Regions from separate parts of the Lysinibacillus sp. DFXJR4 genome, predicted to be linked through region 2. Evidence: riboswitches for the same ligand, from Rfam matches in the RefSeq annotation. Region 2 holds a riboswitch; each other region holds the start of a gene.
The links. A riboswitch is a leader RNA that binds a small molecule or an ion and turns the genes downstream of it on or off. The one in region 2 is predicted to bind S-adenosylmethionine.
Positions count from the first base shown of each region.

Region 1 (2,254 bases), on a different contig from region 2:
AAAGATAAAATAACAAATAAAATAAGTGCAAATAAACCAATTTTCCAATCAACAGCAAGCAATATCCCTATGATGGAGGCTGTACCTTTACCCCCGTTAAAGCCCATATGGAATGGGAAATTATGACCTAGAATGACACCAGCTGCTATGAGATAGGTGAAGAGCCAAACTTGTACCTCTGTGTATTGTGCTGCATCTGCAAGAAAGAAATGTGCACCGATAATTGCTAATACACCTTTACCAATATCAATAAGCGCTACTAGTACTCCGTATTTCCATCCAAGGGAAAGGGTTGCATTGGATGCACCTGCATTCCCATGGCCAGTCTTTTTTAAATCTACCCCAGATAAAAACTGTGCCACTTTAGAGCCATGAAGACAGCCAATAATATAACCAACAATAATAAATAAAATGATGGTTTTAATCACAAAAATCCTCCTTTCTAAATAAATATTAAAATAGTGTATGCGTTCATATTACGTAAAGAAGCAGACTGAAGTTTCGGAAAAAATAAAATTTTAGTGTTGACAGAAAAAATGTCTATGTTTATACTGTGTAACAACGATGGAAATTGAATCTCAATACTCTTATCAAGAGCGGCGGAGGGATAGGCCCTATGATGCCCGGCAACCAGTAAGTGACGAACTTGCTAAGGTGCTAATTCCTACAGATTCTTACTTGGATCTGGCAGATAAGGGGAGGAAAACTTGCAACTGCAACCCTCTTCTTAGCTGAAGGGGGTTTTTGTTTTCTACTAAAAAATCCTCCTCATCTCCGGTACCATCGTAAAAAAATAACCATTTGGAGGTACAAAATGACAAATTTTAAACCAGAAACATTGCTGTTACATGGTGGCCAAGAGCCAGACCCAGTAACAGGATCTCGCACCGTACCTGTATATCGCTCAACGGCTTTTGTTTTTAAAGACACTGCTCATGCGCAACGTCTTTTTGCCCTAGAGGAAGCTGGCAATATTTACACACGTATTACGAACCCAACTGTAGATGTTTTTGAAAAACGCGTCGCTTTATTAGAAGGCGGTACAGCAGCAGTGGCACTTTCATCTGGTGCAGCAGCTATCGCATTTTCAATTTTAAATCTTGCAGGAGCAGGGGATGAAATTGTTGCCGCTAGCTCTTTATATGGTGGTACCTATAACTTATTTGCCAATACACTACCAAACTATGGTATTAAAACGATTTTCGTAGATGAAACAAATCCTGAGAATTTCAAAGCAGCCATCACTGATAAAACAAAAGCGGTATTCGCTGAAATTTACGGTAACCCAAGTTTAAAAGTACTAGACATTGAAGCAGTGGCTAACATTGCACATGAAAGCGGCTTACCATTAATTATTGATAGCACTTTTGCTTCACCTTATGGCTCTACACCAATTGATTTCGGTGCCGATATTGTCGTTCACTCCGCAACAAAATGGATTGGTGGACATGGAACTACTTTAGGTGGCGTTGTAGTTGATGCAGGGAAATTTGATTGGACTCGTGGTCGTTTCCCAGGATTTACTGAGCCAGATGCTTCCTATCACGGTTTACGATATGGCATTGACACAGCAGCGGCTGCATTTGCTACAAAACTGCGTGTGCAATTACTACGTGACTTTGGACCAACATTAAGTGCTGATGCAGCCTTTAATTTTTTACAAGGTTTAGAAACGCTTCATTTGCGTATCCCTAAACATAATGAAAATGCTTTAGCAGTAGCCGAATATTTACAAAACCACCCATCTGTGGAATATGTAAATTATAATGGCTTAGAAGATTTCCCTACACATGATTTGGCTAAAAAATATTTAAGAAATGGCTTCGGTTCTGTGCTTACATTTGGCATTAAAGGTGGACGTGAAGCAGGGCGTAAATTAATAGATAGTGTGAAATTATTCTCCCATGTAGCTAATGTAGGGGATGCTAAATCATTAATAATTCACCCAGCTTCTACTACACATCAGCAACTATCAGCTGAAGAGCTAATTCAAACTGGTGTAACCGAGTCGCTCATTCGCTTATCAATCGGTTTAGAGGCAGTAGAGGATATTATTGCAGATTTAGAACAAGCTATTGAGCAAGTAACAGCTTCACAACAAAAGGTTGAAGCATAAAACATAGGCTAATGTTGTGGCGTTTACGTATTTTCTCATTCGATAAGCCTCATTTGGTAATGCGTAAAACTTTGCTACATCAAGCGCTTATCTCATTCGATAAGTTATCAGAAATTTTTCATAAGTAATACCAAGTAA
Region 1 covers NZ_JBXUNW010000004.1:201,613-203,866, reverse strand. Annotated here, with positions in the region: gene AC2CGN_RS12340 (glycerol-3-phosphate acyltransferase) at 1-428, opposite strand, end outside; SAM riboswitch class I at 585-698, shown strand; gene AC2CGN_RS12335 (O-acetylhomoserine aminocarboxypropyltransferase/cysteine synthase family protein) at 815-2,116, shown strand.
Region 1: another riboswitch for S-adenosylmethionine. It lies ahead of AC2CGN_RS12335 (O-acetylhomoserine aminocarboxypropyltransferase/cysteine synthase family protein); the one in region 2 lies ahead of AC2CGN_RS21600 (bifunctional homocysteine S-methyltransferase/methylenetetrahydrofolate reductase).

Region 2 (2,254 bases):
CTCTACTATAACCGAACGTTGACGTTTTACTTTTATATGCAGTGGCTCGAATCTTGAAGGTTCTGCCTCACGTACAATCTCTACTTTCTCAGGCTTCGCTAATTTTTCTTCTACTGGAGATAATTCCTCTAAGTATTTTTTCGCTGCAGCAATATGCTTTGGTGTTGTACCACAGCACCCACCTATTAAACGGACGCCTTGATCTCGAAGTGCTACAGCTGCTCGACCAAAATAGTCTGTCTCTGACTCATAAACAACACGCCCGTCTTCTAAATCTAGAAGAGATGCATTTGGATATGCTGACATAAATGCCTTCTCAGGAAGCTCTACACCTTCAAATGCTTGAATCGTATGGAATGGACCTAAACGACAGTTAACACCTACAATATCAGCACCGAGTGCCTCGAGCTCATGTAGGGCATTATTTAAACTCTTACCATTTTGCAGCACTCCCGGTTCATGCATTGAAACCTGCGCAATAATTGGCAACTTTGTTTTGGCTCGAAGCATTTTTAATGTTGCTGTTAATTCTTCAAAATCATAATAAGTTTCAAGTAAAAGGCCGTCTGGATTCCCAGCCAGTAACACAGTTGCTTGCTCTTCAACAGTCGCTAAAATTTCTTCTAATGTTGCATCGCTTTTTCGAATGCCTCGAATCCCCCCAATAGTCCCTAAAACAAATTGACCTCCATCTGCAGCTGCTCGCTTGGCAATCGTCATAGCTGCTTCATTAAACTGCTGAACACGCGATTCTAATCCGTAACGTGCTAATTTTATGGCATTCGCTCCATAAGTATTTGTTTGAATAATATCGGCTCCAGCTCCTATATACTCTCTATGAATCTTTTCAATTAATTCTGGTCTTTGAACATTCATTTCCTCATGACAGTACTCCAAGCCATAGCCGTATAATACCGTACCAATTGCACCATCTGCTGTTAGAACATGCGTTTTTAACTTTTCAAGCAATCCCATAAAACTAGCCCCTCTTCCTATTTTTCTATAATAAAAAAGCCTTCTTTAACACAAAGAAGGCTTTTACGTTTCGTAATTTTGTTCCTTCTCATCTTCGACCATAGGGTCTTCTGGATTTAGCACCTGACAAAAAGTTGGTTGCTGAAGCGTCATTGGGCCAGTCCCTCAGCTTCTCTTGATAAGAATTTAGTATGAATTTTTTAAATAATTAAAAGAATCATAACGTTAACAAACGTTTGAGTCAAGACTATTTCACGTAACAAAGGATATTTCAAACGAAAAATATAATTTTTTGTCTTATATTCTGCAATTAAGATAATTTTCCAGCAATATTATCCCCTATTTTTTTACCGTTTTGAATACAAGCTCCTATACCTACACCAAAATAAGAGCAGCCTGCAATAGATAAATTTGGATAGTTTATTTCGAGCTCTCGTAATAAGCCCTGTAATGCCTCACGATGTGCTAAATCATATTTCGGCATTTGATCAATCCATCTACTTACATTCACGACACTTGGTTTTTCTTTAATCCCCAAGCTTTTTCTTACATCCTCTAAGGCAACAACTGCTAATTCTTCATCTGTCATCCTACGTAACTTCTCATACGCAGGGTTAATGCTTTTATAGAAGAGTCGAACAAGTAATTGCTCATTTGCTGAAGTATGCTTCCACTTACGGCTTGTCCATGTCGATGCATTACAGATTACATCTGAATTATGAGACACAATAAAGCCTGTTCCATCAGCTGGTAATCTACTATCGGGTACATCAAATCCTAAATAAATTGTAATAGCGGAGGCAGTATTGAATTGGTCAAAATAACGGTTCAATGTTGCATCCTGTAATAAGTGCTGTACAGTTTCATTAGGTAATGCTAAAACTACATGATCTGCTTCAATGATCGTATCATTTGCTAAAGTAATTTGGTAGTGATCTTCCTGCTTGTTGACACTAGTAGTGCTAATTCCCTTTAAAATTTCTACATCAGTTAACGTTTCTTCAAGGCGATCAATTAAAGACGATAAACCATTTTTAAATGAAATAAATTTTTTATTAGCAGCTTTTACAAATTGTTCTCGATTTGCGTCAAAACCTTTAATAATACTACCGTACTCATTTTTATAATCAATTAAATAAGGTAATGTGGAGGCAATCGATAGTTGATGTAAATCTCCTGAATACACACCTGCTAATACTGGTGCTATTTGGTTTTGAACAAGCTCCTCCCCTAAATAGTACGTTAAAAATTCTCCAATTGAGCTGTCTTTTGTAAAGCC
Region 2 covers NZ_JBXUNW010000017.1:39,278-41,531, forward strand. Annotated here, with positions in the region: gene AC2CGN_RS21600 (bifunctional homocysteine S-methyltransferase/methylenetetrahydrofolate reductase) at 1-975, opposite strand, end outside; SAM riboswitch class I at 1,061-1,160, opposite strand; gene AC2CGN_RS21605 (protoporphyrinogen oxidase) at 1,286-2,254, opposite strand, start outside.

Region 3 (2,254 bases), on a different contig from region 2:
TAGCAGCAGGAAATGGCTTTGGGCAATATGGCGAGGGCTATGTCCGTGTTGGCTTACTTGTAAGCGAAGAACGTTTACGTGAAGCTATAAATCGAATCGAACAATTAAATTTATTTATATAAACAAATTCAATAAAAACTGTTCTACAGCAATGCCATAGAACAGTTTTTTCATTTCTCAATCTTTCTTGGACTCTGTAAGTCTTTTTCTAAGGGATAAAATTGAATATGTCCTGTTTCATCATCAAATTTGCGTATATGCTGAACGTCCTGTACCTCTGCCAAAACGATATCGGCCGTAATCACAATATTTCCGCCCTTTATCAAATGTCCTCCTGATACTTGACCCCATTGATCACTCATTGATCCATGAAGATGCGTCTCATATTCTCCATCACGTTTACACACAACACCAGCACCTTGAATAAATTCAAGTGGTCCCTCTTTTTTTATCACTTCACTGAAACGGACATTGATTTTAGAGATCTCATCTGGTACTAAATAAACAAAACTACTATTTTGCAAACTACCAATACAACTAACAATGGTAGCTGACTCAATATCGTTCTCTTGACAGATAGCCTCTATTCCCTCGATCATATCAGTCCCCATTAAAATACGAGCACTAATGACTTTTCCAAATGCTCCAACTCCATAATTTACTCTTATAGACATCTCTACACCTCTTTTTGCTACTTTATTTTCTGTGGCTTTATCTTGATTTAGTGGACAATAAATACCCACTAAATACAATAAAAAATCAAAATATTTATTGACTAATAATAACCTATAATTTATATTAGTTCTATCGGATTTATAAAAATACTATATATCTCTTATCAAGAGTAGCTGAGGGACTGGCCCTATGAAGCTCGGCAACCTCCTTTTTAAAGGAAGGTGCTAAATCCTGCAAACGATCATCGTTTGATAGATAAGAGAGGACGTTTTTTCATGAGCCTCTCTTAGTTTATAAGAGAGTTTTTTTATTTTTAAAAATCGATAAAACAAACTTTGGAGGTCATTTTCATGAAGAAACGAAACAAATTTTTATTAGGCTTAGCAGGTCTTACATTAGCAGCAGCGTTAGTAGGTTGCGGTACAAAAGAAGATAGTAAAGAAGACCAAGGTAAGGCTATTGATGAAAATAAGATCGTAGTAGGTGTTACTTCTGGTCCACATGAACAAATTGCAGAGGTTGCGGCAAAAGTGGCAAAGGAAAAAGGCCTGGAAGTAGAGCTTAAATCCTTCTCTGATTATGTTTTACCTAATACCTCGTTAGCTGAAGGTGATCTTGATGCAAATAGCTATCAGCACGAGCCTTTCTTAGATACTTTTAATAAAGATCACGATACAGACTTAGTACCAGTTGGAAAAACTATTCTGAATCCAATGGGTGTTTACTCTGAAAAATATAAATCTTTTGATGAAATACCAGACGGAGCAACATTTGGTTTACCAAACGATCCGACAAACGGTGCCCGTGCATTATTTGTTCTGCAAGAGGCTGGCTATATTAAATTAAAAGAAGGTGCTGGGCTAACAGCGTCTATCCGAGATGTTGAAGAAAACAAGAAAAATTTAAAATTCATAGAGTTAGAGGCTGCCCAAATTCCAAAACAACTTAGTGAGGTTGATGTAGCAGCTATTAATACAAACTTTGCGCTGGAGGCTGGCATTAATCCTAAAAAAGATTCTATCCTTTTAGAATCTACTGACTCTCCTTATGTAAACTATATTGTAGTACGTGCTGAAAATGAGAATGATCCAACGATTAAAAAATTTGTTGAAGCTTATCAATCTGATGAAGTACGCAAATTTATTGAAGATGAATTTAAGGGTTCTGTAATTGCAAGCTGGTAAGTAGCCAAAAAATAAAACAGGGTTTTCCCCATCTTCCACTGATTAAATCAGGCTTATACCGCTGTTAGATTCCTTATCAGCATTATTTGTTCTTGAAGAGGGAATTTTCCAGCCCATTAAGCAGGATAAAATAAGAATCTGCGAGACTCCTTTGGGAAAGCGAGCAGATTCTTGCTTTTTAGAAAGGAGACATCCAGATGATTCGATTAGAAAATATATCTAAAGAATTTAAAACAAAGAAAGGTATTGTCAGAGCAGTTGATGGGATTAACCTTCATGTTAAAAAAGGTGAAATTCATGGGGTTATTGGCTATAGTGGTGCAGGTAAAAGCACACTTATTCGCTGTGTTAACCTATTGGAACGTCCAACTACAGGAAAAGTCTGGATCAACAAT
Region 3 covers NZ_JBXUNW010000004.1:111,615-113,868, forward strand. Annotated here, with positions in the region: gene AC2CGN_RS11955 (aminotransferase class I/II-fold pyridoxal phosphate-dependent enzyme) at 1-122, shown strand, start outside; gene AC2CGN_RS11960 (PPC domain-containing DNA-binding protein) at 171-674, opposite strand; SAM riboswitch class I at 833-937, shown strand; gene AC2CGN_RS11965 (MetQ/NlpA family ABC transporter substrate-binding protein) at 1,026-1,859, shown strand; gene AC2CGN_RS11970 (methionine ABC transporter ATP-binding protein) at 2,057-2,254, shown strand, end outside.
Region 3: another riboswitch for S-adenosylmethionine. It lies ahead of AC2CGN_RS11965 (MetQ/NlpA family ABC transporter substrate-binding protein); the one in region 2 lies ahead of AC2CGN_RS21600 (bifunctional homocysteine S-methyltransferase/methylenetetrahydrofolate reductase).